DNA from 2 places in the Thiomonas sp. OC7 genome. Region 2 is predicted to be linked to the other one. Evidence: predicted binding sites of a transcription regulator. Region 2 holds the regulator's gene; the other holds the start of a gene.
The links. The regulator NrdR, encoded in region 2, represses ribonucleotide reductase genes. The targets are predictions, from matches to a motif close to CACNANATNTNGTG.
Positions count from the first base shown of each region.

Region 1: BIO17B3_RS13020 (ribonucleoside-diphosphate reductase subunit alpha) is a predicted target of NrdR. The motif match lies at 4,852-4,865, and genes of this name have one in related genera.

Region 1 is NZ_LR131953.1:2,704,757-2,716,170, forward strand. Features, by position in the region: gene BIO17B3_RS12995 (inner membrane protein YpjD) at 1-658, shown strand, start outside; gene BIO17B3_RS13000 (PP0621 family protein) at 655-882, shown strand; gene BIO17B3_RS13005 (PAS domain-containing sensor histidine kinase) at 863-2,590, shown strand; gene BIO17B3_RS13010 (sigma-54 dependent transcriptional regulator) at 2,594-4,138, shown strand; gene ampD (1,6-anhydro-N-acetylmuramyl-L-alanine amidase AmpD) at 4,141-4,728, shown strand; gene BIO17B3_RS13020 (ribonucleoside-diphosphate reductase subunit alpha) at 5,080-8,016, shown strand; gene BIO17B3_RS13025 (ribonucleotide-diphosphate reductase subunit beta) at 8,171-9,373, shown strand; partial or broken gene BIO17B3_RS13030 (histone) at 9,802-10,239, shown strand; gene dcd (dCTP deaminase) at 10,417-10,983, shown strand; gene argH (argininosuccinate lyase) at 11,007-11,414, opposite strand, start outside.
Region 2 is NZ_LR131953.1:3,046,655-3,058,068, reverse strand. Features, by position in the region: gene BIO17B3_RS14640 (DNA translocase FtsK) at 1-1,382, opposite strand, end outside; gene BIO17B3_RS14635 (Crp/Fnr family transcriptional regulator) at 1,590-2,261, opposite strand; gene trxB (thioredoxin-disulfide reductase) at 2,474-3,430, shown strand; gene rpmB (50S ribosomal protein L28) at 3,507-3,740, shown strand; gene rpmG (50S ribosomal protein L33) at 3,782-3,952, shown strand; gene BIO17B3_RS14615 (acyl-CoA desaturase) at 4,130-5,335, opposite strand; gene BIO17B3_RS14610 (RsmB/NOP family class I SAM-dependent RNA methyltransferase) at 5,447-6,754, opposite strand; gene purN (phosphoribosylglycinamide formyltransferase) at 6,764-7,387, opposite strand; gene nrdR (transcriptional regulator NrdR) at 7,502-7,993, shown strand; gene ribD (bifunctional diaminohydroxyphosphoribosylaminopyrimidine deaminase/5-amino-6-(5-phosphoribosylamino)uracil reductase RibD) at 7,990-9,153, shown strand; gene BIO17B3_RS14590 (riboflavin synthase) at 9,160-9,792, shown strand; gene BIO17B3_RS14585 (class II glutamine amidotransferase) at 9,785-10,597, shown strand; gene BIO17B3_RS14580 (Antimicrobial peptide resistance and lipid A acylation PagP) at 10,744-11,322, shown strand; gene ribBA (bifunctional 3,4-dihydroxy-2-butanone-4-phosphate synthase/GTP cyclohydrolase II) at 11,365-11,414, shown strand, end outside.

The DNA.
Region 1 (11,414 bases), 340 kb from region 2:
CGCCATGGTGCTGCACGGCGAGTTGCAGCCGCATTTCGGCTTTGCCCAGGCGCTTTCGGTCACGTTCTGGCTGGTGGCGGCAGTGTATTGGGTGGAAAGTCTGTATTACCCCCTGCAGATGTTGAGAAGCTGGATCTGTCTGCTGGCGGCCCTTTCCATTTTGCTGAGCTGGGTTTTCCCCGGAGGCTTTACGCCGCCTTACGGCGCCGGGCCCACTTTCGCGCTGCATTGGGCGATGGGGATCGCCGCCTATGGTCTGTTCGGCGCGGCCGTGCTTCACGGCATTTTGCTGTGGACGGCCGAGCGTTCGCTGCATCGGCGCAAGGGCGCGGTGTCGGGCGTGTCGCGCAGCCTGCCTTTGCTCACCCTGGAAAAGCTGACCTATCGTTTGGCGGGGGTGGGTTTTGTGCTGCTGACGGCCTCGCTCATTTTTGCGGCGACGTTCAGCGAGCAATTGTTTGGCAAGCCGTTGGAGTTCAATCATCAAGCGGTTTTCGGTATCGCGGCCTGGCTGATTTTTGCCGTGCTGATGGTGGGTCGGGTGTTTCTGGGCTGGCGGGGCACGCGGGCGCTGGCTTGGCTGTTCGGCGGCACGGTGCTGCTGATGCTGACCTATGTCGGTTCGCGTTTTGTGCTGCAGGTGATTTTGCACCGATGAAGTACCTCGTTCTGTTTGTGGTGGTGATCGTCGGGCTGATGCTCATCAAAAAATCGCAGCAACCCCGCAGCGTGCGACAGCCGCCTTCGCCCAATAAACCGCCGCAGGTTCCCGAGGCGATGTTGCCGTGCGCGCATTGCGGCGTGCACTCGCCCGCCAGCCGCTGCGTCTGGCGCGATGGCAAGCCGTACTGCAGCGACGAGCATGCCCGTCTGGGGTCGTAAGCCGGGCGCTGCGGTCGCCGCTGAAAGCGCATTCGCGCGATCCATGTTCGCCCCGGCGGCGGCCTCTTCAGGTTCGGCCTTCGTGCCTTCTTCGCGTCTGGGCCGAGAACGCCTGCGAACCTACCGGGTGCTGGCTGCGGCGCGCGTGCTCATGTCGCTGATGTTGCTGGGCTGGCTGGTGCTGCTGCCCATGATGCAGGCGGCCCCCCATGCCGAAAAACCCGCCATCGCCACACTGGGTTACGGAGTGGCGCTGCTGTATGTGGCGCTGACAGTCGCGAGCCTTTGGTGGAGTTTCGTTCGCACGCAGGGCCTGGCCTGGCAGGTGCTGATCGCGATTGCCGTCGATCTGCTGGCCTTCACCACCTTGCAGTTCACTGCGGGATATCCCGCGCGCGAATTCGCCCTGATCTACGCCTTGCCCGTGTTGGCAGCGGGCATTTACGGCACGCTGTCGCTCACCTTGTTCGTGGCTGCCTTGGTGACGATGATTCTGCTGGGTAGCGCCGGGTTCGCGATGCTGGGCGGGGCGGCGGAGGCCGAGCAGCGCCTGCTCAATGCGGCCTTTGTCGGCATCGCCTATTTTGCCGTGGCGGTGCTGACCTGGCAGTTGTCGCAAAGACTGGCGCGGCAGGAGGCGCGCGCGGCGGCCAGCGAGTCCGTCGCCCGGCGGCAGATGGCCTTGAACCAGCGGGTGATCGAGGCGCAGCGCGATGGCGTCATGGTGGTCGATCGGCACATGGTGCTCGAAGCGCTCAATCCGGCCGCGCAACAGCTGCTGGATTTGCCCTGGAGCGATGCGGTCACGGCGCGCTGGCTCGGGGGGCGCAAGGCCTTGCGCGATCTGCCGGTGGCCGAGGTGGTGCGCAAAGAGGTGGAGCGCATGGCCATCGACGGCGAGGAGGCGCTGGAGGTCAAGGTGCGCACGCCCGCGGGTCGCAAGCTGCTGCTGCGTCTGTCCACGCTCGACAACCTGCCGGGCGGCGTGGGCTACCTCATCGTGCTGCAGGATCTGCGGGAGATCGATGCCCGCATTCAGCAGGAAAAGCTGGCGGCGATGGGGCGTCTGGTGGCCAGCGTGGCGCATGAGATCCGCAATCCGCTGGGGGCGATCGGGCAGGCCAACCAGCTCGCCCGCGAATTCGCGGGCGATGCGGTGCAGCTCGAACGCCTGCACCATCTCATCGGCCAGAACGTCGAACGCATCAACCGTACCGTCGAGGACGTGCTGGAGCTGGGCCGCACCGCGCCGCGTGAAATCGGCCTGATGCTTTGCGCGCCGTTGATGCGCGAGCTGCATGCCGAATTCGACCAACCGGATCAGGGACGCATCGGTCTGTTCATTCAGGACGACGCGGCGCAGATCCGCTTCGATGCCTTGCATCTGCGACGGGTGTTGGTCAATCTGCTGAGTAACGCGCGGCGCTATGCGAGCAACCAGCCACGGGCGATCGAGATGCGGCAACTCGGCGCCGGGCAGGTGCGGGAAATCCAGGTCTCCAACGATGGGCCGCTGATCGACGCCGAACTGCGCGCGCAGCTGTTCGAGCCGTTTCGCACCACGAGCAGCCGGGGCGTCGGGTTGGGCTTGTATATTTCTCACGAACTGTGTTTGCGCAACGGCGCGCGTCTGCTTTACCGCCTCAAGCGCGAGGGCACGCCGCATGAGCGCGGTTCTTTTGTCATTCAAATCGCACCGGGCCCTTAAGGCATGAATCCAGCGGATGTGCGTATTCTCATCGTCGACGACGAACCCGATCTGCGCGAGCTCTACACCCTGAGCCTGGTGCATGAAGGCTGGCAGATCGACGTGGCTGAAACCGTGGCGCAGGCGCGCGAGCAGTTGGCGCGCAGGCGCTACGCCCTCATGCTCACCGATATGCGTCTTCCTGACGGCGAGGGGCTGGAGTTGCTGCGCTGGCTGGAAGCCCAGCCCGACCGCTTTGAGAAGTCCATCGTCATTACCGCCTACGGCAGTGCGGGCAACGCGGTGGCTGCGCTCAAGGCCGGAGCGTTCGACTATTTGAGCAAGCCGGTCGATCTGGCGGCGCTGCGTCGCACCGTGCATGCGGCCCTCGCAGCGGTCGATGTGGAAGTGCAGGCGCCGACCAGCAGCGCATTGCAACGCATGGTGGGTGAGTCTGGGGTGATGCGCGCCCTTAAACAGACCTTGCAGCGCGTGGCCCGAAGCATGGCGCCCGTGCTCATCCAGGGCGAGTCGGGCACCGGCAAGGAGCTGGCCGCAAAGGCCGTGCATGAATGCAGCGCCCGCGCCAGCGGGCCGTTCGTTCCGGTGAACTGCAGCGCCATTCCCGAGCAATTGCTGGAGGCCGAGTTTTTCGGCTATCGCAAGGGCGCGTTCACCGGAGCGATGTCCGATCATGCCGGCTTCTTTGCCGCGGCGCAGGGCGGCACGCTGTTTCTCGACGAGATCGGCGAACTGCCCCTGGCGATGCAGGCCAAGCTGCTGCGCGCCGTGCAGGAGCGGCGCGTGCGCCCGGTGGGCGAGACGGCAGAAATCGCGGTTGATGTGCGCCTGGTCAGCGCCACCCACCGTCATCTGGAACGCATGGTGGAGCAGGGCCAGTTTCGGCAGGATTTGTTCTACCGCCTCAACGTCATCGCGGTCACTCTGCCGCCGCTGCGCGACCGGCTGGATGATCTGCCGGTACTCGTCGAGGCGTTGCTGGGCGACATCCGCCGCGACAATGCGCGGCCCGGTCTGCGGCTGAGCCCGGCTGCGCTTGAGCACCTGCGCCAGCATCGTTTCTCAGGCAATGTGCGCGAGCTGGAAAATCTGCTGCACCGGGCTGCGGCCCTGGCTGCACAAGATCTGATCGGCCCTGAAGACATCGAGCTGCAGGGCAGTGGCGCCCGCGCCGCCGAAGTGCTGACCTCTGCGACGGCTTTGCCGATCACCACCATCCTGCCCGACACGACGGCGCCATCCATGCCGCGACCGGCGGATCCGCCGGTCACCCCAATCGTTGCGCAGCGTGCCCCGGAGCCTCAGCCGCCTCAGTCGCCCCAGCCCCCCATGGCCCGGTTCGAAGCGCAATCGCCCCTGCCTCCCGACTTGGGGGCCTACCTCGATCAGGTTGAACGCAGCATCCTCTGCGAGGCGCTGCGGCGCACCCGCTTCAATCGCACCGCGGCCGCGCAGTTGCTGGGGCTGAATCTGCGTCAGATCCGCTACCGCATGGAGCGCCTCGACGTGCGCGACCCGGCTGAAGCGCCGCCGGACGACCCTCTCTGATCATGTCGCCCCCCATCAGCGCGGCCAGTCGGGAAGCAGGCTGGATGCCCCACGCCCGTCATGTGCCGTCCCCCAACCAGGATGAGCGGCCCGCGGGCGTGCCGATCGATTTACTGGTGATCCACTGCATCGCTCTGCCGCCGCGCCAATATGGCGGCGAGGCGATCGAGCAGTTGTTTTGCAATCGGCTCGATCCGCGAGCGCACCCGGCTTTTGCCGCGCTCGAAGGTCTGAGGGTCTCGGCGCATTTTGTGGTGCAGCGCGATGGTGTGCTCACGCAATATGTGTCCTGTGACCGGCGCGCCTGGCATGCCGGCGCATCGCGTTATGCTGGGCGCGAGCGATGCAACGATTTCAGCATCGGCATCGAACTCGAAGGGAGCGACGATGAGCCGTTCGAGCCCGAGCAGTACGACACCCTGATCGCACTGGGCTCTGAGCTGCTCGCGCGCTATCCCTTGCGCGCATGGGTCGGGCATAGCGACATCGCGCCAGGGCGCAAGACCGATCCAGGCGTCGGCTTCGACTGGCGCCAGCTCAAAAACGGCCTGGCCCTGCCGACATCGGCCTTTCCATTTCAGCGGTTTTGAGCACCCTTGCGGGTTTGCCCGAAGCCGCTCCAAGGGCAGACTTTGTGCATGAACCTGTGCATAAGCTGTGGGCTGGCTGTCAATTTGTCCCACACTACGAATAGTGGTTGAAATTCCGCCAGACGCTAGATATAGTGTCTTGCCGGTTTGAGAGAGATGCCGGATCGCGGTCTGAGACTGCGGCTTCGCAAGGCTGGAAATGCTTACGCGCTCTCTCGGTTCGTCCCCGATTTGCCCTCATTCGTCTTTATTGCTTTGTCCGTGCTGCTTTCATGCGGCGTTCATGTGCGCTCGCAGCGCCGTGAGCCAGTCAGATTTGCTGCGCGGCTCATCTGCCCCCAAGGAGTCCCGATGTCCCAGACCACCGCCGCCACCGAATCCGCTGCTGTCCCGCAACACCTCGCACACCCCGAGGTGGATACGCAACAGCAGGTCGCACTGGGTGATTTTTCAGACTACAAGATCATCCGTCGCAACGGGGCCGTGGTCGGGTTTGAGCCGAGCAAAATCGCCGTGGCGATGACCAAGGCCTTTCTGGCCGTGCAAGGCGGGCAGGGTGCGGCCTCGGCCAGCATGCGCGAAACAGTGAATGCGCTGACCGAAAACGTCGTGCGCGCCCTGCTCCGTAGCCGTCCCAGCGGCGGCACCTTTCATATTGAAGACATTCAGGACCAGGTCGAACTCTCGCTGATGCGCACTGGCCAGCACGAGGTGGCGCGCGCCTATGTGCTGTACCGCGAACGCCGCACACAAGAGCGGGCCAAGCAAAAAGCGGCTGCAGAGCAACAAGAGAGCGCTCCGGTGCTGCATGTGCTCGACGGCGGTCTGCGCAAACCGCTCGATCAGGCCGCTCTGGTGAGCCTGATCGAATCCGCCTGCGTCAATCTGAGTGCGGATGTGAAGGCGGCCCCCATCGTGGCGGAAACGCTGCGCAATCTGTACGACGGCGTGCCGATGCTCGAGGTTTACAAGGCCTCTATCCTCGCCTCGCGCACCCTGATCGAGCGCGACCCCGACTACTCCAAGGTCACCGCGCGCCTGCTGTTGCACACCATGCGCCGCGAGACGCTGAACGAGGACATTCCGCAGGAGCAGATGACCCAGCGCTACGCCGAGTATTTTCCGCGCTGCATCAAGGAGGGTGTCGAGCTCGAACTGCTCGACGAGCGGCTCGGGCAGTTCGACCTGGTCCGTCTGGGTGCCGCGCTCAAGGCCGAGCGCGACCTGCAGTTCGATTACCTGGGTCTGCAAACGCTGTACGACCGTTATTTCCTCGCCAATCGTGCCGATACGCGGGTGAACAAGGATGGCCGTCGCATCGAGCTGCCGCAGGCCTTTTTCATGCGCGTGGCCATGGGCTTGTCGCTCAACGAAATCGACCGCGAAGCGCGCGCCATCGAGTTCTACGAGCTGCTCTCCAGCTTTGACTTCATGTCGAGCACGCCCACGTTGTTCAATGCGGGCACCCGTCGTTCGCAACTCTCGAGCTGCTACCTCACCACCGTGGCGGACGATCTGGACGGCATCTACGAGGCCATCAAGGAGAACGCGCTGTTGTCCAAGTTCGCCGGCGGTCTGGGCAACGACTGGACGCGCGTGCGCGCCCTGGGCAGCCACATCAAGGGCACCAACGGCAAGAGCCAGGGCGTCGTGCCCTTCCTCAAAGTGGTCAACGACACCGCGGTGGCAGTGAACCAGGGCGGCAAGCGTAAGGGCGCGGTCTGTGCCTATCTGGAAACCTGGCACCTCGATATTGAAGAGTTCCTGGAACTGCGCAAGAACACCGGCGACGATCGCCGCCGTACGCACGACATGAACACCGCCAACTGGGTACCCGATCTATTCATGAAGCGGGTGATGGAAGGGGGCGACTGGACGCTGTTCAGCCCGGCCGACGTGCCCGATCTGCACGACAAGTTCGGCAAGGACTTCGAGCAGGTCTATACCCGCTACGAGCAAAAGGCCGCGCTGGGCGAAATCAAGCTGTTCAAGACCCTGCCTGCGGTGCAACTGTGGCGCAAGATGCTGTCCATGCTTTTCGAAACCGGCCATCCCTGGATCACCTTCAAGGATGCGTGCAATGTGCGCAGCCCGCAGCAGCATGTGGGCGTGGTGCACTCGAGCAACCTCTGCACCGAGATCACGCTCAACACCAACGAGAGCGAGATCGCGGTGTGCAATCTCGGCTCGGTCAATCTGGTTGCCCATCTGAAAGACGCGGCAGACGGCACCAAGGTCATCGACCAGGCCAAGCTCAAGCGCACCATCCAGACCGCGATGCGCATGCTCGACAACGTGATCGACATCAACTACTACGCCGTGGCCAAGGCGCGCAACGCCAATATGAAGCATCGGCCAGTGGGTCTGGGCATCATGGGCTTTCAGGACTGTCTGTATCAGCTGCGTATTCCCTATGGTTCGCAACAAGCCGTGGAATTTGCCGATCGGTCGATGGAGGCGGTTTGCTACGAGGCTTACTGGGCGTCGAGCGAACTGGCACGCGAGCGCGGCCGCTACAGCAGTTACGGCGGCTCGCTTTGGGATCAAGGCATTCTGCCCATGGACAGTCTGAAGCTGCTAGCCGAGCAGCGCGGCGGCTATGTCGAGGCCGACACCTCCAGCACTCTTGACTGGAACGCCTTGCGCGTCCAGATTGCGCAGCACGGCATGCGCAATTCCAACTGCGTGGCCATCGCGCCCACGGCCACCATCTCCAACATCGTCGGCGTCGACGCCTGCATCGAGCCGACTTTCCAGAACCTGTACGTCAAGTCGAATCTGTCGGGCGAGTTCACCGTCATCAATCAATATCTGGTGCGCGACCTCAAGGCGCGTGGCCTGTGGGACGCAGTGATGGTGGCCGACCTCAAGTACTTCGATGGCAGCACCCAGCGCATCGACCGCATTCCCGCCGATCTCAAAGCCCTGTATGCCACGGCCTTCGAGACCGATACCCAGTGGATCATCGAGGCTGCGGCGCGCCGCCAGAAATGGATCGACCAGGCGCAGTCGCTCAACATCTACATGGCTAATGCATCGGGCAAGCTGCTCGACGATACCTACAAGCTGGCTTGGCTGCGTGGCCTCAAGACCACCTACTACCTGCGCACTATCGGCGCCACGCATGCCGAGAAGTCCACGGTCAAGGCGGGTCAGCTCAACGCCGTGCCGCAGTCGCCAAGCGAGTCGGTTTCGGCTTTAGCTTCGGCTTCGGCACAGGCCGTGGTGCAGTCGGGTGACATCCGCTACTGTGCCATCGACAACCCGGAATGCGAAGCCTGTCAGTAAGCGCCGCAAACCGTTGCGGCGCATCACAAGTGATCAAGCGGCATGCCACTTGCGATGCGCCTGCACAACATGCGCCGCACAAACCACGCATCCTCATTGCATCGGTGTTGAGCCTTTGCGCTGAACACTTGATAATTCACGGAAGGTCATGAACATGCTTACTTGGGACGAACCACAACAGAACTCTGCAAGCCCCGCGCAAGGTGCGCTGGCGGAGCGTTCACTTCTATCCATGGGCGGTGCCTCGGCGTCGCTTCAATCCGCAGCCGCATCGGCGCCAGCATTGGCGGTGGCCGCAGACCTCTACAGCCAACGCGCGGCCTCCACTGCGCGGGTGCGCGCCGAAGACAAGCGCATCATCAACTGCAGTGTCGATGTCAACCAACTCGTCCCGTTCAAATACAAATGGGCCTGGGATAAATACCTCGCCTCCTGCGCGAATCACTGGATGCCGCAGGAAGTGAACATGTCGCGCGACATCGCGATGTGGAAAGACCCCAATGGCCTGACCGATGACGAGCGTCTCATCATCAAGCGCAACCTCGGCTTTTTCACCACGGCCGATTCGCTTGCCGCCAACAATATCGTGCTGGGAACCTATCGCCACATCACCAACCCCGAGTGCCGCCAGTATCTGCTGCGCCAGGCCTTCGAGGAAGCCATCCACACCCACGCCTATCAGTACATCGTCGAATCCATAGGCCTCGATGAAAGCGAGATCTTCAACTCCTATCACGAGATCACCTCCATCCGCGACAAGGACGAGTTCCTCATTCCCTTCATCGACACCCTGACCAACCCCGAGTTCCGTACTTCGGCTTTCGGGGGTTCGGAGCGCAACGATCAGGAGCTGCTGCGTTCCATCATCGTGTTCGCGTGCCTGATGGAAGGGTTGTTCTTCTATGTCGGCTTCACCCAGATCCTGTCGATGGGGCGGCAGAACAAGATGACCGGTGCGGCCGAGCAATACCAGTACATCCTGCGCGACGAGTCCATGCACACCAACTTCGGCATCGATCTGGTCAACCAGATCAAGCTGGAGAATCCGCATCTCTGGACCCCGGAATTCAAGCGCGAGCTCACCGGCCTGTTCCATCAGGCGGTCGAGCTTGAGTATCGCTATGCCGAGGACACCATGCCCCGCGGCGTGCTGGGTCTGAACGCATCGATGTTCAAAGGCTATCTGCGCTTTATCGCCAACCGCCGTGCGGTGCAGATCGGTCTCGACGCTATCTTCCCCAATGAAGAGAACCCCTTCCCCTGGATGAGTGAAATGATCGACTTGAAGAAGGAACGCAACTTCTTCGAGACCCGGGTGATCGAGTACCAATCCGGCGGCGCGCTGTCCTGGGAATGACGCCTGAATAACCTGCGAGCACGCACAACAGAGTGATTGTTGACCGAGTCCCTTCCACCCCGATACGTCCGGCCGCGCAGAGTCGGCGGGTGGAGTCTCCTCCTCTGTTTTTTGTCGCGCAACGCATGGGGGCGTCCATGGTGATGCCTGACTCCCTGCTCGATCAATTCTGGTGCGCCGGTCTGCGCCTCATGCTCTGGATGACCAGAGGTGAGCGCATGGCGCGCCGTTCCCCATTCCTTCCCGTAGCGGCTTTGATGCCGAAGGAAGTGAATCCCCTGCACGGATCAGCGCTGAGCCGATCGCAGGTGGTGCCGGCTGAACGCCGTGCCGATGTCCCGTACTGGAAACCGCCGGGAGGCGGGGCCGTGAGGCGCTCGGACGCGATTTGGCGACCGGCTCAACTTCAAAAGACTTGATCAAGGAGAATCACCATGGCAACTGCAAAAAAAGCGGCACCGGCGAAGAAAGCGACGCCCGCGAAGAAAGTAGCACCGGCGAAGAAGGCTGTACCCGCGAAAAAGGCGGCTCCGGCGAAGAAAGCCGCACCGGCGAAGAAGGCTGCTCCTGCGAAGAAGGCCGCACCGGCTAAGAAGGCTGCTCCTGCGAAGAAGGCCGGACCGGCGAAGAAGGCCGCGCCGGCGAAGAAGGTCGCGCCAGCGAAGAAGGCCGCACCGGCTAAGAAGGCTGCTCCTGCAAAGAAGGCCGCACCGGCTAAGAAAGCTGCACCGGCGAAGAAGGCTGCGCCTGCGAAAAAAGCGGCACCGGCGAAGAAGGCCGCAACTGCTCCCGCCAAAAAAGCAGCGACCGCGCAAACCAAGCTGAATCCGCAAGCGGCCTGGCCGTTTCCGACCAGCAAGCCCTGAGCATTCAGTGCAATTGAGCCCGGGCTGATCGCCCGGGTTTTTTTATTTCCGCACGCCGCATGCCTACCTCGAGCCGCTATCCCGGCTGGCTTCACTCCGACGACCTGGCGGGTGCGGTATGGTTGCGTCTATCTGCCTTATTACAGCAGCCCGGTTGAGCCAGACTGCCCCGACATCATGAGTATCAAATCAGATCAGTGGATCCGCCGCATGGCGCAAAACACGGCGATGATCGAGCCGTTCGAGCCCGCGCAGGTGCGCGAGGTCGATGGACACCGCATCATCAGCTATGGCACGTCGAGCTACGGCTACGACATCCGTTGCGCCAACGAATTCAAGATCTTCACCAACATCAACAGCACCATCGTCGATCCGAAGAATTTCGACGAAAAGTCCTTTGTCGATTTTCGTGGCGACGTGTGCATCATCCCGCCCAACAGCTTCGCGCTGGCGCGCACGATGGAGTACTTCCGCATTCCGCGCAATGTGCTCACCATCTGCCTGGGCAAGAGCACCTATGCCCGCTGCGGCATCATCGTCAACGTCACACCGTTCGAGCCCGAGTGGGAAGGTTATGTGACGCTGGAGTTCTCCAACACCACGCCGCTGCCTGCCAAGATTTACGCGGGTGAGGGCTGCGCACAGGTGCTGTTCTTCGAGAGCGATGAAGTGTGCGAAGTCAGCTACAAGGATCGCGGCGGCAAGTACCAAGGGCAGCACGGCGTGACCTTGCCGCGCGCCTGAGCGCTTCGTCTGATCGCTTCGTTTTATGCGTCGCCGAGTGCGGCTTGCCAGCGCGCCACTTGCGCGCGCACTTGGTTCGGTGCCGTGCCGCCCAGATGATCGCGCGCGGCGAGTGAGCCCTGCAGCTTGAGCGCTTCGGGCGCGTCTTCTCCGATGAGGGGCGAGAAACTGCGCAGATCGTTCAGGCTGATGTCCTCCAGGCCGATGCCGCGCTCCACTGCAAATCGCACGGCTTTAGCCACCGCCTCGTGCGCGTCGCGGAAGGGCAGCCCCTTTTTCACCAGATAGTCGGCCAGATCGGTGGCGGTGGAGTAGCCCTGCAGCGCGGTGCGCTCCATCGCCTCGGCCTTGACGCGGATGCCGCCCACCATGTCGGTGAAAATGCGCAGGGTGTCGATCACCGTGTCGGCGGTGTCGAACAGCGGTTCCTT
Region 2 (11,414 bases):
AGCAGGCTCAGAATCATGGCGTTGACACCCACCGACTTGCCCGAGCCGGTGGTGCCGGCCACCAGCAGGTGCGGCATCTTGGCCAGATCGGCCACCACCGGGTTGCCCACGATGTCTTTGCCCAGGCCCAGGGTCAGCATCGAGGCGGCTTCGTGATAGTTGTTGGAACCCAGAATCTCCGACAGCTTGATGGTGTGCCGCTTGGCATTGGGCAGCTCCAGCGCCATGGTGTTCTTGCCCGGAATGGTTTCGACCACCCGGATGCTCACCAGCGACAAGGCCCGCGCCAGATCGCGCGACAGATTGACGATCTGCGCACCCTTCACGCCAGTGGCCGGCTCCACTTCGTAGCGCGTGATGACCGGGCCGGGATAGGCCGCCACTACGCGCACCTCCACGCCGAAATCCTTGAGCTTTTTCTCGATCAGGCGCGAAGTGAACTCCAGCGTTTCGTGGCTGACGGTTTCCGCCTGCACGGAGGGCGCAGCATCCAGCAGGCCCAAGGCCGGCAGGGAAGAGTCGGGCAGTTCATTGAACAGCGGTTTCTGCTTTTCCTTGAGCACGCGTGGAGACTGCGGCACATAAGCCACCGAAGGCTCGATCAGCACGGGAGCGAGCACCTCGCGCTCTTCCACCAAAGGCCGCTGCAACTCGACTTCCTTTTCGCGCTCCTGCTTGGCTTGCTGCCCGGCCAGCACATCGTCTTCGCGTCCGCGGCGTTCGCGCTGCCAGGTCCACAGCCGCTCGATCCAGCCGCCAAGGCGCTCGGCCGCGTCGGCCCATGAAAAATGACCAACCCAGCTCAGCGAAAACAGAAAGACCGCCAGCAGCACCAAGGTGCCGCCGGTGTCGCCCAGCAAGGTATCAACGGCGATACCCAGGCCATGCCCAAGCAAGCCGCCGGCCTCGCCCGGCAGGGCGGAAGCCAGACTCCACAGCCGCGTCGACTCCAGCGCCGCGCTGGAAAGCGGCAACAGCAGCAGGCCCGCCGCGGCGGCCAGCGGCTGCAGCTTGCGCCACCGGCTCACAGGCGTTTGCTCCTCGGCGGCGGGTGTTTGCGCCTGGGTGTTGCGCCACATGCGCAGCAGGCCGTACAGGCCCAGCGGAATCAGCCACAGGGCCGAGAAGCCCAGCAGAAAATAGGCCACATCGGAAAACCAGGCCCCAACCACGCCGACCCAGTTGGCCACATGACCATCGGTGCCCGAACTCGACCAGGACGGATCGGACTTGTGAAAGCTCAGCAGGCTCAGGCAAAGCAAAATCCAACCGATGAAGGCGGCCGTCAGGCGTACCTCGCTCGCAAAACGCTGCAGGCGGCTGCGCGGCTCAGAACGGAGCGCCGCCTGGGAAGGGCGACGTCGGGTATCGATTTTCGGCATGGGAGGGGTGTTCAAAATCCAGGGTGATGCATCGCGCCCGCCATCAAACTGGGCTTCAGGGCGGATTTTGCCGCCTTCGCGGCGGTCATGGGCAAACAAGCCAACGCGGCAGATCGCCCAGGCTCAGAATCGCAGGCGGATAGGGGCGACGGATAAAGGACGACGGATCAGGAGCGAGGACGAGGGGCCGTGCACACCCCGCTCGCATCAAATCAGGGTCGAGAGATGCTCTCGGATCAACAGGGTGCCGTCTTCGCGCTCGACCACAAAACCCTGCTGTTCAAAGTCCTTCATCACCCGGCTGACCATTTCGCGCGAAGCGCCGACCATCTTGGCCAGATCCTGGCGTGAAAGCTTGTTGCGGATGACGTGCTCGTTCTGCATCTCGTCCGTGAGTTCCATCAACGCGCGCGCCACACGTCCATAGACATCCATCAGCGCCAGAGATTCAATTTTTCGGTCGGCGCGACGCAGACGCAGCGCCAGCCCGCGCATGATCGCAAAAGACATGCTGGTGTTTTCAGGCAGGCATTGCAGAAACGCCACACGGCCGAGCATCATCACATCGGTCTGCACCTCGGCCTGCACCGTGGCGCTGTGCGGTTCGCCATCGATCAGGCTCATTTCCCCGATGTAATCGCCCGCATGCAGCACGGCGATGATGACTTCGCGGCCTTTGGCGTCCATGCTGATCACCCGCGCCCGGCCGGAAAGCAGAATGAACAGGGCATTCGACTTGCTGCCCTGCTCGACGATGTTTTCGCCGCGCTTGTAGCGCCGCTTGACGATGGATTGCGAAATCGACCAGGCCTGCGATTCGGTGAGCACGGCAAACAGCGGCACGCGCCGAACGAGGTCAATATCGGTGATTTGCGACATCAGTTTCTCCAGTTTATGGGGAGGCGGGGCAATTTCGAAGGCAGGCGGAGAAGCCAGAAAATAGCCGCATGCCGCACGCCCGATATGCCGCACCCCTAAAATCTTATCTATTGTGCGGCGGCTTGCCCTTGATCTATTTTCGAGGACAGTCCGTCAGCAGCGGTTGCAGCGCAACCCTCTCCCCCATCCTCTCAGCCCGAAGTTTCTCACACATCATGACATCCAAACACGCCAAAGTGCTCATTCTGGGCTCCGGCCCGGCCGGTTACAGCGCCGCCGTCTATGCGGCCCGCGCCAATCTGAACCCTCTGCTCATCACCGGTCTGGCTCAAGGCGGTCAACTCATGACCACGACCGAAGTCGACAACTGGCCCGCCGACGTCGATGGCGTGCAAGGGCCCGACTTGATGGCGCGCTTTCAGGCGCATGCCGAGCGTTTCAACACCGAGATCGTGTTCGATCACATCCACACCGCGCATCTGCGCGAAAAACCCATCCGCCTCGAAGGCGACAGCGGCGTTTATACCTGCGACACCCTGATCATCGCCACTGGCGCCTCGGCCAAATATCTGGGACTGCCCACCGAAGAGGCCTTCATGGGCAAGGGCGTCTCGGGCTGCGCGACTTGCGACGGCTTTTTCTATCGCAACCAGCCGGTGTGCGTGGTGGGCGGCGGCAACACGGCCGTCGAAGAAGCGCTGTATCTGGCCAATATCGCCAGCAAGGTGACCGTCATTCACCGCCGCGACAAATTCCGTGCCGAGCCCATTCTGGTCGACAAACTCATGGCCCGCGCGGCCGAGGGCAAAGTCGAACTCAAGCTCTGGAGCGAATTGAAAGAAGTGCTGGGCGACGCCAGTGGCGTGACTGGCGTGCGCATCCACAACAGCCAGACCGGCGCCGACGAAGACATCGCACTGAATGGCTGTTTCATCGCCATCGGCCATCAGCCCAACACCGAAATTTTCAAAGGCCAGTTGGACATGAAGGACGGCTACATCATCACCCGCAGCGGCAACGAAGGGATGGCGACCGCCACCAGCGTGCCCGGCGTATTCGCCGCGGGTGACGTGCAAGACCACGTTTATCGCCAGGCGATCACCAGCGCAGGTACCGGCTGTATGGCCGCTCTGGACGCACAGCGCTATCTGGAGAATGCGGAGTCTTGACACCGATAGCGGTGGACAAGCAAATCTTTCCGGCTATAATCTTTAGCCTTTGTTCTACACAATTTCGAGGTGTGCCATGGCACGAGTGTGTCAAGTGACAGGTAAAGGGCCGATGGTCGGGAACAATGTGTCCCATGCGAACAACAAGACCAAGCGTCGCTTCCTGCCCAATCTGCAATATCGTCGTTTCTGGGTTGAAAGCGAGAACCGTTTCGTGCGTTTGCGCGTAACGAGCTCTGGGCTGCGCACCATTGACAAAAAAGGCATCGACGTCGTGCTGGCCGAGCTGCGCTCGCGCGGCGAGATCTGATCGCCCTCTCCATTCCTTCCTAGAACTGCACGGAACCCATCATGGCAACCAAAGGCGGACGCGAAAAAATCAAGCTGGAATCCTCTGCGGGCACCGGCCATTTCTACACCACCACCAAAAACAAGCGCACCACGCCTGAAAAGATCGAAATCATGAAATTCGATCCGGTCGCGCGCAAGCATGTGAATTACAAGGAAGGCAAGATCAAGTAATCTGATCTGTCTACCAAAGAACGATCCGCTGGATCGGCCACAGTGTTCAAATTCACTGCGGCCTGACTAGCGGATTTTTTGTGGGCGCCTCTTTTTCATGGGCGCCTCCTTCGGCGCTCCATCAATGTTTAGCCTGGGCATCCGGCATGAATGCCCAGGCGTCGTAAACATCAGAATTCAGGCCGTCGGCGTATAACGTCGCAGCCTCAGCGACAACTCCCGAAGCGGGGCCAAGCCACTGTCTTCGGCACGGCGGCACCAGTCCTGGAGCTTCAAGCGAAGCTGGTCGGCGTTCAGATTGGTCTGCTCCCACACCGATTTGAGTTCTTCGCGCATGTGCAGCAGCTTGCTCAGGTTAGGGCTGGCGCTCGCCGCGGCGTCCACCAAGGCTCGCGAACGCTCGCACAGAATCTCGCGCTCGATGCCGATCCAGCGTTTGGCTGCGCGCAAAGTCGGCAGATGGCTCACCGCGCCCTGTTCTGCAGCCCGGGCCAGCTCGGCCTTGAGGGTGGACTTCAACCCCGCGGCATAGCGCGCCATCAATTCATAACGGTTGGCGATGACAGCTTGTAAAGTGAGTTGATCGACCTCGGCGCGCACCTCGCCCAGCCGGAACTGCGGCGGCAGTTTGCGTGGTTTGGCCAAACCCACCCAGGACAAAGCGCGGATATACGCCCAGCCGATATCGAACTCCCACCATTTGACCGAGAGTTTGGCCGACGTGGGATAGGTGTGGTGGTTGTTGTGCAATTCTTCGCCGCCGATCAGCAACCCCCAGGGCGAAATGTTGTGGCTGCTGTCTCGCGCCGAAAAATTGCGATAGCCCCACCAATGACCCAGCCCGTTGATCACCCCGGCTGCCCAGATCGGAATCCACAACATCTGCACGGCCCACACCGTCGCGCCGATCGCGCCGAACATCAGCACATCGAGAATGAGCAACAGCCCGACGCCCTGCCAGATAAATCGGGAATAAATATTGCGCTCCAACCAGTCGTCAGGAGTGCCGTGACCGAACTTGCTCAGGGTTTCGGCGTTTCTCGATTCGGTTCGGTACAACTCGGCGCCGCGCAACAGCACCGTATCGATGCCGCGCGTCACCGGACTGTGCGGGTCGTCGACCGTCTCGCACTTGGCGTGATGCTTGCGATGAATCGCCACCCATTCCTTGGTGACCATGCCCGTGGTGAACCACAGCCAGAAGCGGAAAAAGTGCGAGGCGATCGGGTGCAACTCCAGCGCTCGGTGAGCCTGAGCGCGGTGCAGAAAAATAGTGACGGACGCAATGGTGATATGCGTGGTGATGAGCGCAAATAAGACGATTTGCAACCATGATGCACGCAAAAGGCCGTGCCCAGCACAATTCAAAAACACATCAAACATCAGAAACTTTCAGATCGATACAACACAGTTGGAACTTCGCCGTTGGCGAAAGTTGCAATCATTATCGGTCTTGCACTGACGACAGCACTCAGTGCAAACGAGAAGCCCTTGTCAGTCCGCTAACGTGGCATCGGCTTCGCCACGACCAGATGAGGTCGGGCGCCGCTGCAGCACGGCGGCGTAAAAGCCGTCAGTGGCGTGGCGATTGGGCAACAACTGCAAGTCCCCTTGGGTCACCAGGCCCTCGCCGTCCACTCCTTGCTGACGTAGCACCGCATCGGCGGGAACACGTTCGAAATCGGGGTGCGCGGCCAGAAAGGCATTGACGATGCCGCTGTTTTCTTCCGGCAAGACGCTACAGGTGGCGTAAACCAAGCGCCCGCCCGGTTTCAGCAGCGTTGCCGCCGATTGCAGAATATTGGCTTGTTTTGTCGTCAACTCGGCAATATCTTCAGGCTTCTGTCGCCATTTCATATCAGGGTTACGGCGCAAGGTACCCAGGCCGGAGCACGGCGCGTCCACCAGCACCCGGTCGACCTTGCCAGCCAGACGTTTGACCCGTTCATCGCGTTCATGTGCGATGGCGACCGGGTACACATTGGATAGCCCACTGCGCAACAGCCGGGGTTTGAGCTTGGCCAGGCGGTAGTCGGCCACGTCGAACGCATAAAGCCGACCCGTGCTGCGCATCATGGCGCCCAGCGCCAGGGTTTTGCCGCCGGCTCCGGCGCAGAAGTCGACCACCATTTCGCCGCGGCGCGGGGCCAGCAGTACGGCGAGCAGCTGACTGCCTTCGTCCTGCACCTCCACCCAGCCTTCGCGAAAGACGGTGAGATCCTGCAAAGCGGGTTTGCCTTCCAGGCGTACGCCCCACGGCGAATAGGGCGTTGGCTGCGCGGGCAGATTGAGGCGGGCGAACACGTCGAGCACGGCTTCGCGCCGCGCTTTCTGCACATTCACCCGCAAATCCAGCGGGGCCGGGCGCAACATCGCCTGCGCCAGCGCAGGATATTCCGCGCCATAGTTCGCCTGCAAAGCGGCCGCCAGCCATTCCGGCAGACTCCAACGCACCGCTTCCGGCAGGGCCATCGCGTCTTGTGCCAGCAAGCGTTTGCGCCACTCGAGTTGCTCGGGAGAAAGCGCGGCATGCAGCGACTGCGCGTTTCCCGACCAGCCCAGAATGGCCAGACGCAGTTCCATAGCCCCGCCGATGCTTTCGTCGGTCGCGGCCAGCGTCTGAAACAAGCGCAGATGCCGCAGCACCTGATAGACCGTGTCGGCCAGGATCTGTCGGTCGGTCTTGCCCAGTTGCGGCTTGGTACGGAACAGCCGCGACAGCACGGCATCGGCCGCGGCGTCGAAACGCAACATATCGCGCAGCACGTCGCGCGCGGTGTAAAGCAGGTCACGCGGTTTCATGGCGCTCTTTCAAAGGGAAGAATCGGAGGACGGACGGATGCGGGTGCGCAAGCCGTCGATCTGCACCCGTCCTTCCAGCAAAGCCCGCACGGCGGGGGGATAAATTCGGTGCTCTTCAAGCAAGACCCGCGCGGCCAGCAACTCGACCGTATCACCATCGAGCACCGGCACGGCGGCCTGCGCCAGAATCGGCCCGTGATCGAGCGCACTGCTCACCAGATGCACGGTAGCACCGTGCCACTTCACCCCTTCCTCAAGGGCGCGGGCATGGGTGCGCAAACCGGTGAAAGCTGGCAGCAAAGACGGATGGATATTCACCAGACGGCCCGCAAAGCGATCCACGAAGGCCGCACCCAGCACCCGCATGAAGCCGCACAGCGCGACGACGTCGGGCTCCAGCGCAGCAATCGCGTCGCCCAAAGCACCGTCGAACGCCTCACGGTTGGGAAAGTCGGCATGCGCGATCACCTGCGTGGGCACACCGAAGGCACGCGCAGCGTCCAGCCCTGCGGCATCAGCCCGGTTACTGAGTACTCCACGCACGCAAACGCCCCAGCCCTGTTCACGCTCGGCCTGAAGAATGGACTGCAGATTGCTGCCGCGCCCGGAAATGAGGAGAACCAGATTTTTCATCGGCGGGCAGTGTAGCCGCCGCGTCAGGTGTTTGATATGCGCCGTGTTTGCGCGCGCTACCGCGAAAACAGACCGCAGCGTGAATAATGACGGGTTTAATGTTGCCACGCCGCCATGAAATGCCCCTTTTGCCAAAGCCCCGACACGCAGGTGATTGAAACCCGCGATGTGGAAGATGGCACCGCGCTGCGGCGGCGGCGGCGTTGCGGCCAATGCGACAAGCGCTTCACCACCTATGAACGCGCGGAGGTCAGCTTTCCGGTGGTGGTGAAAAAAGATGGCCGCCGCACCGAATACGACCGCGACAAACTGCGCGCCTCTTTCCTGCTGGCCTTGCGCAAGCGGCCAGTCAGTGCCGACGCGGTGGATACCGCCATCGGGCGCGTGGAGCAAATGCTGCTGCAAAGCGGCGCGCGCGAGCTGCCCTCCACCCAAATCGGCGCCTGGGTGATGGAGGAATTGCGCACGCTCGACGGCATTGCCTATGTGCGCTTTGCCTCCGTCTATCACAGCTTCAAGGATTTGAGCCAGTTTCTCGATGTGCTGCAGGAAATGCAGCCGCCCTCGCCCGCCGCCAAACCCCGGCGCGGCAAAACTCCGACATGAACCCGGACGACGTTTCATTCAGCGAACAAGATCAGCGCTTCATGCGCCGGGCGCTCGATCTGGCGCACAGCGCGATGTACCGCACCAGCCCCAATCCGCGGGTGGGCTGCGTGCTGGTGCGAGACGGCCAGGTGCTGGGCGAAGGCGCCACGCTGGCTGCGGGGCAAGATCACGCCGAAGTCCAGGCGGTGAAGCAAGCCTGGGAGCGCGGCCACGAGGTGCGGGGCGCCACCGCCTACGTCACGCTGGAGCCCTGCGCGCACCACGGCCGCACGCCGCCCTGCGCCGACCTGCTGGCCACGCAAGGCGTCGCGCGCGTGGTTGCTGCGCTGGTCGATCCCAACCCGCTGGTGGCAGGCCAGGGATTGCAGCGTTTGCGCGATGCCGGCATCCAAGTCGATGTCGGGCTGTTCGCCGATGAAGCGCGCGAGATCAACCTTGGCTTCATCTCCCGCATGGTGCGCGGCACGCCCTGGGTGCGGCTGAAGGTGGCCGCCTCGCTCGACGGCGTTACCGCCCTGCCTAACGGCGCAAGCCAGTGGATCACCAGCGAAGCGGCCCGCGCCGACGGCCATCACTGGCGCGCGCGCGCCTGCGCCGTGCTCACTGGCCTGGGGACGGTGCGGGCGGACGACCCGCAGCTCAATGTGCGGGCGGTGCAGACGCCGCGCCAGCCCATTCGCATCGTCATCGACAGCCGCCTGGAATGCCCGCCCACCGCGCGCCTGTTGCAGAGCGCCGACTCGCCGCTGTGGATCGTTCACGCCCTGTCGCCGGAGCGGGCCGCGCCGCGTCTGGCGGCACTGCGCAGCGCGGCCACCACCTCGCTCGATCTGCAAGACATCGCCCTGCCCGCCGATCCCGGCAAACCGGGCAAGACCGATTTGCGCGCGCTGATGCAGGTGCTCGGCCAGCGGGGCATCAACGAGCTGCACTGCGAGGCCGGCGAAAAGCTCAACGGCTCGCTGCTGCGTGCCGGCGTGGTCGATGAACTGCTCCTGTATCTTGCGCCCCAGTTGCTGGGCGAGGGCGCCGGATTGGCGGCGCTGGGGCCCTACCAGCAGATCAGCGAAGGACTCGCGCTGCGATGGCATGATGTGCAGCGGATCGGCGCCGATCTGCGCATCCTTGCACGTCTCCCTCATTCCTTTTCTCTTTGAACCCTTATGTTCACCGGACTCATCACCAGCGTCGGCCGCATCGCCGAAGTCACCCCCCTCGGTTCCCAGGCCAGTCACGGCAAACGCGTGCGCCTGCAGGTCGATCCGGCCTGGCTGCAGGGCGTAGAGCTCGGCGAGAGCATCGCCGTCAGCGGCGCCTGCATGACGGTGGTGGATCTTCAGCCCGGTGGCTTTGCCTTCGACATTTCGGCCGAAAGCCTGGCGCGCACCACGGGGCTGGACGTGCCGGGCGCCCGGGTCAATCTGGAGCAGTCGGTCGCGCTGTCCACCAAGCTGGGCGGCCATCTGGTGACTGGGCATGTGGACGGCGTCGGTCAGGTGGCCCGGTTCGAGCCCATCGGCGAATCCTGGCTGCTGGAGGTGGACACGCCCGCCGCTTTAGGCAAGTTTTTTGCGTACAAGGGCTCCATCGTGATCAACGGCGTGAGTCTGACGGTCAACCGCGTCGAAGATCTGCCACAGCATTGCCGCGTGAGTATCAACCTCATTCCGCACACCCTGCAGCACACCAATCTGCATCAATTGAGCGAGGGCAGCGCGGTGAATCTCGAAATCGACCTCATCGCCCGCTATGTCGAGCGCATGCTGGGCGCACCGGAGGGTCGGAAAGATGTGTGAGTTGTTCGCCTACTCCAGCCGTGTGCCCGCGCGGGTGCGGTTCGCCTTTCGTGAATTCGCGCGCCACGGCGGGCCGCACGCCGCCAACCCCGACGGCTGGGGCGCGGCGTATTACGAAGGCAGCGACGCGCATGTGCTGCGCGAAGCGCAACCCGCGCTGGCCAGCGCCTTCGTTCCGGTGCTCGAAAAGCACGACTTTCACAGCCCGCTAGTCATCGCACATATCCGCCGCGCCTCGCGCGGCCCGGTGACGCTGGTCAACACCCAGCCGTTCGCCCGCGAGCTGTTCGGCAAGCGCCACATCTTTGCCCACAACGGCGATCTGCCGGACATCGAGCAGGCGCTTCCTCTGGCGCATGCGGCGCACCGCCCGATGGGCCAGACCGATTCCGAACATGCGTTCTACGTGCTCATGCAATCACTGCAAGTGCTCGATGCGGCGGGTGAGAGCGGCGACCTCAAACGCCGCATCGAAGTGGTCTCCGACTTCGCGGCCAGATTGCGCGCCCTTGGCGCGGCGAACTTCCTGTTCACCGATGGCGACCTGCTGTTCGCTCATGCGCATCGCCGCCGCAGTCATCCGGGCAACACCTGGGTGCCCGGTTTGCACCTGCTCATGCGCGAAGCCGCCAGCGAGCATCAGATGCGCGCTTCTGGGCTGCACGTTCAGGGCCGCGACGACAAACCCGCACCCGCCGTGATGCTCGCCAGCGTGCCCCTCACCCCGGAAGACTGGGAACCCCTGCCCGAAAATACGCTGCTCGTCGTGCAGCAGGGCCGATTGATCGCGCGCCTCGGTGCTTGATCATTGCCCCGATCAGCGCCCCAACCCGGCTCTGAACAGCGCTTGAGTCGGCCACACACATGCCGCCCGTTGCAAACGGACACAGGCTCAACCTTTTGCGCTGATAAAGTCTGGCCCGACTTCCCTGAGACGCCCGCCAAGAGCCCATGAAACATTTTCCAGCCCGCCTTCTATCCACTTTCGCCCTCCTCTGGCTGGCCCTGGTTCCCCGCGCGAGTTGGGCGCTGGGGCTGGGCGGCGTATCCGACTGGGCTCAGTCCACCTGGAATGCCGCGGTCAGCACCACCCAGACCGGACAGGACGATCTGTACTTCAGCGGTTACACCTGGCACGACCCCGGCACCTACACCGCCGCCAAGCGCGCCACGCTCAACAAACACGCCTGGGGCATAGGCTGGGGCCGCCATCACATCAATGCCGACGGCAACGAAGACATGGTGTACGCCATGATCTTCTCCGACTCGCACTGGAACGCCGAGCCCGTGGTCGGCTACGCCCATCAGTGGATGTTCAACAACGACGCGCCGGTGGGCTTCGGTCTGGGCTACACCCTGGCGGTGACCTCGCGCGCCGACATCTTCCACAACATCCCCTTCCCCATCGCGCTGCCCATCGCCTCGATCCGTTTCGGCAGGCTGTCGATTTATGGCACCTTCATCCCGAAGGTGAATAACAAGCTCAACAACGGCAACGTCGCGTTTTTCTTCGGACGCTACGAATTCTGACAAGGCAAGCGGCGCAAGCGCGCCGGGTGAGGCGGTTTTAGAATGATGGGCTTTTCAGCAGCGCCCGTCCCCATCATGCCCCTGTCCCCCGT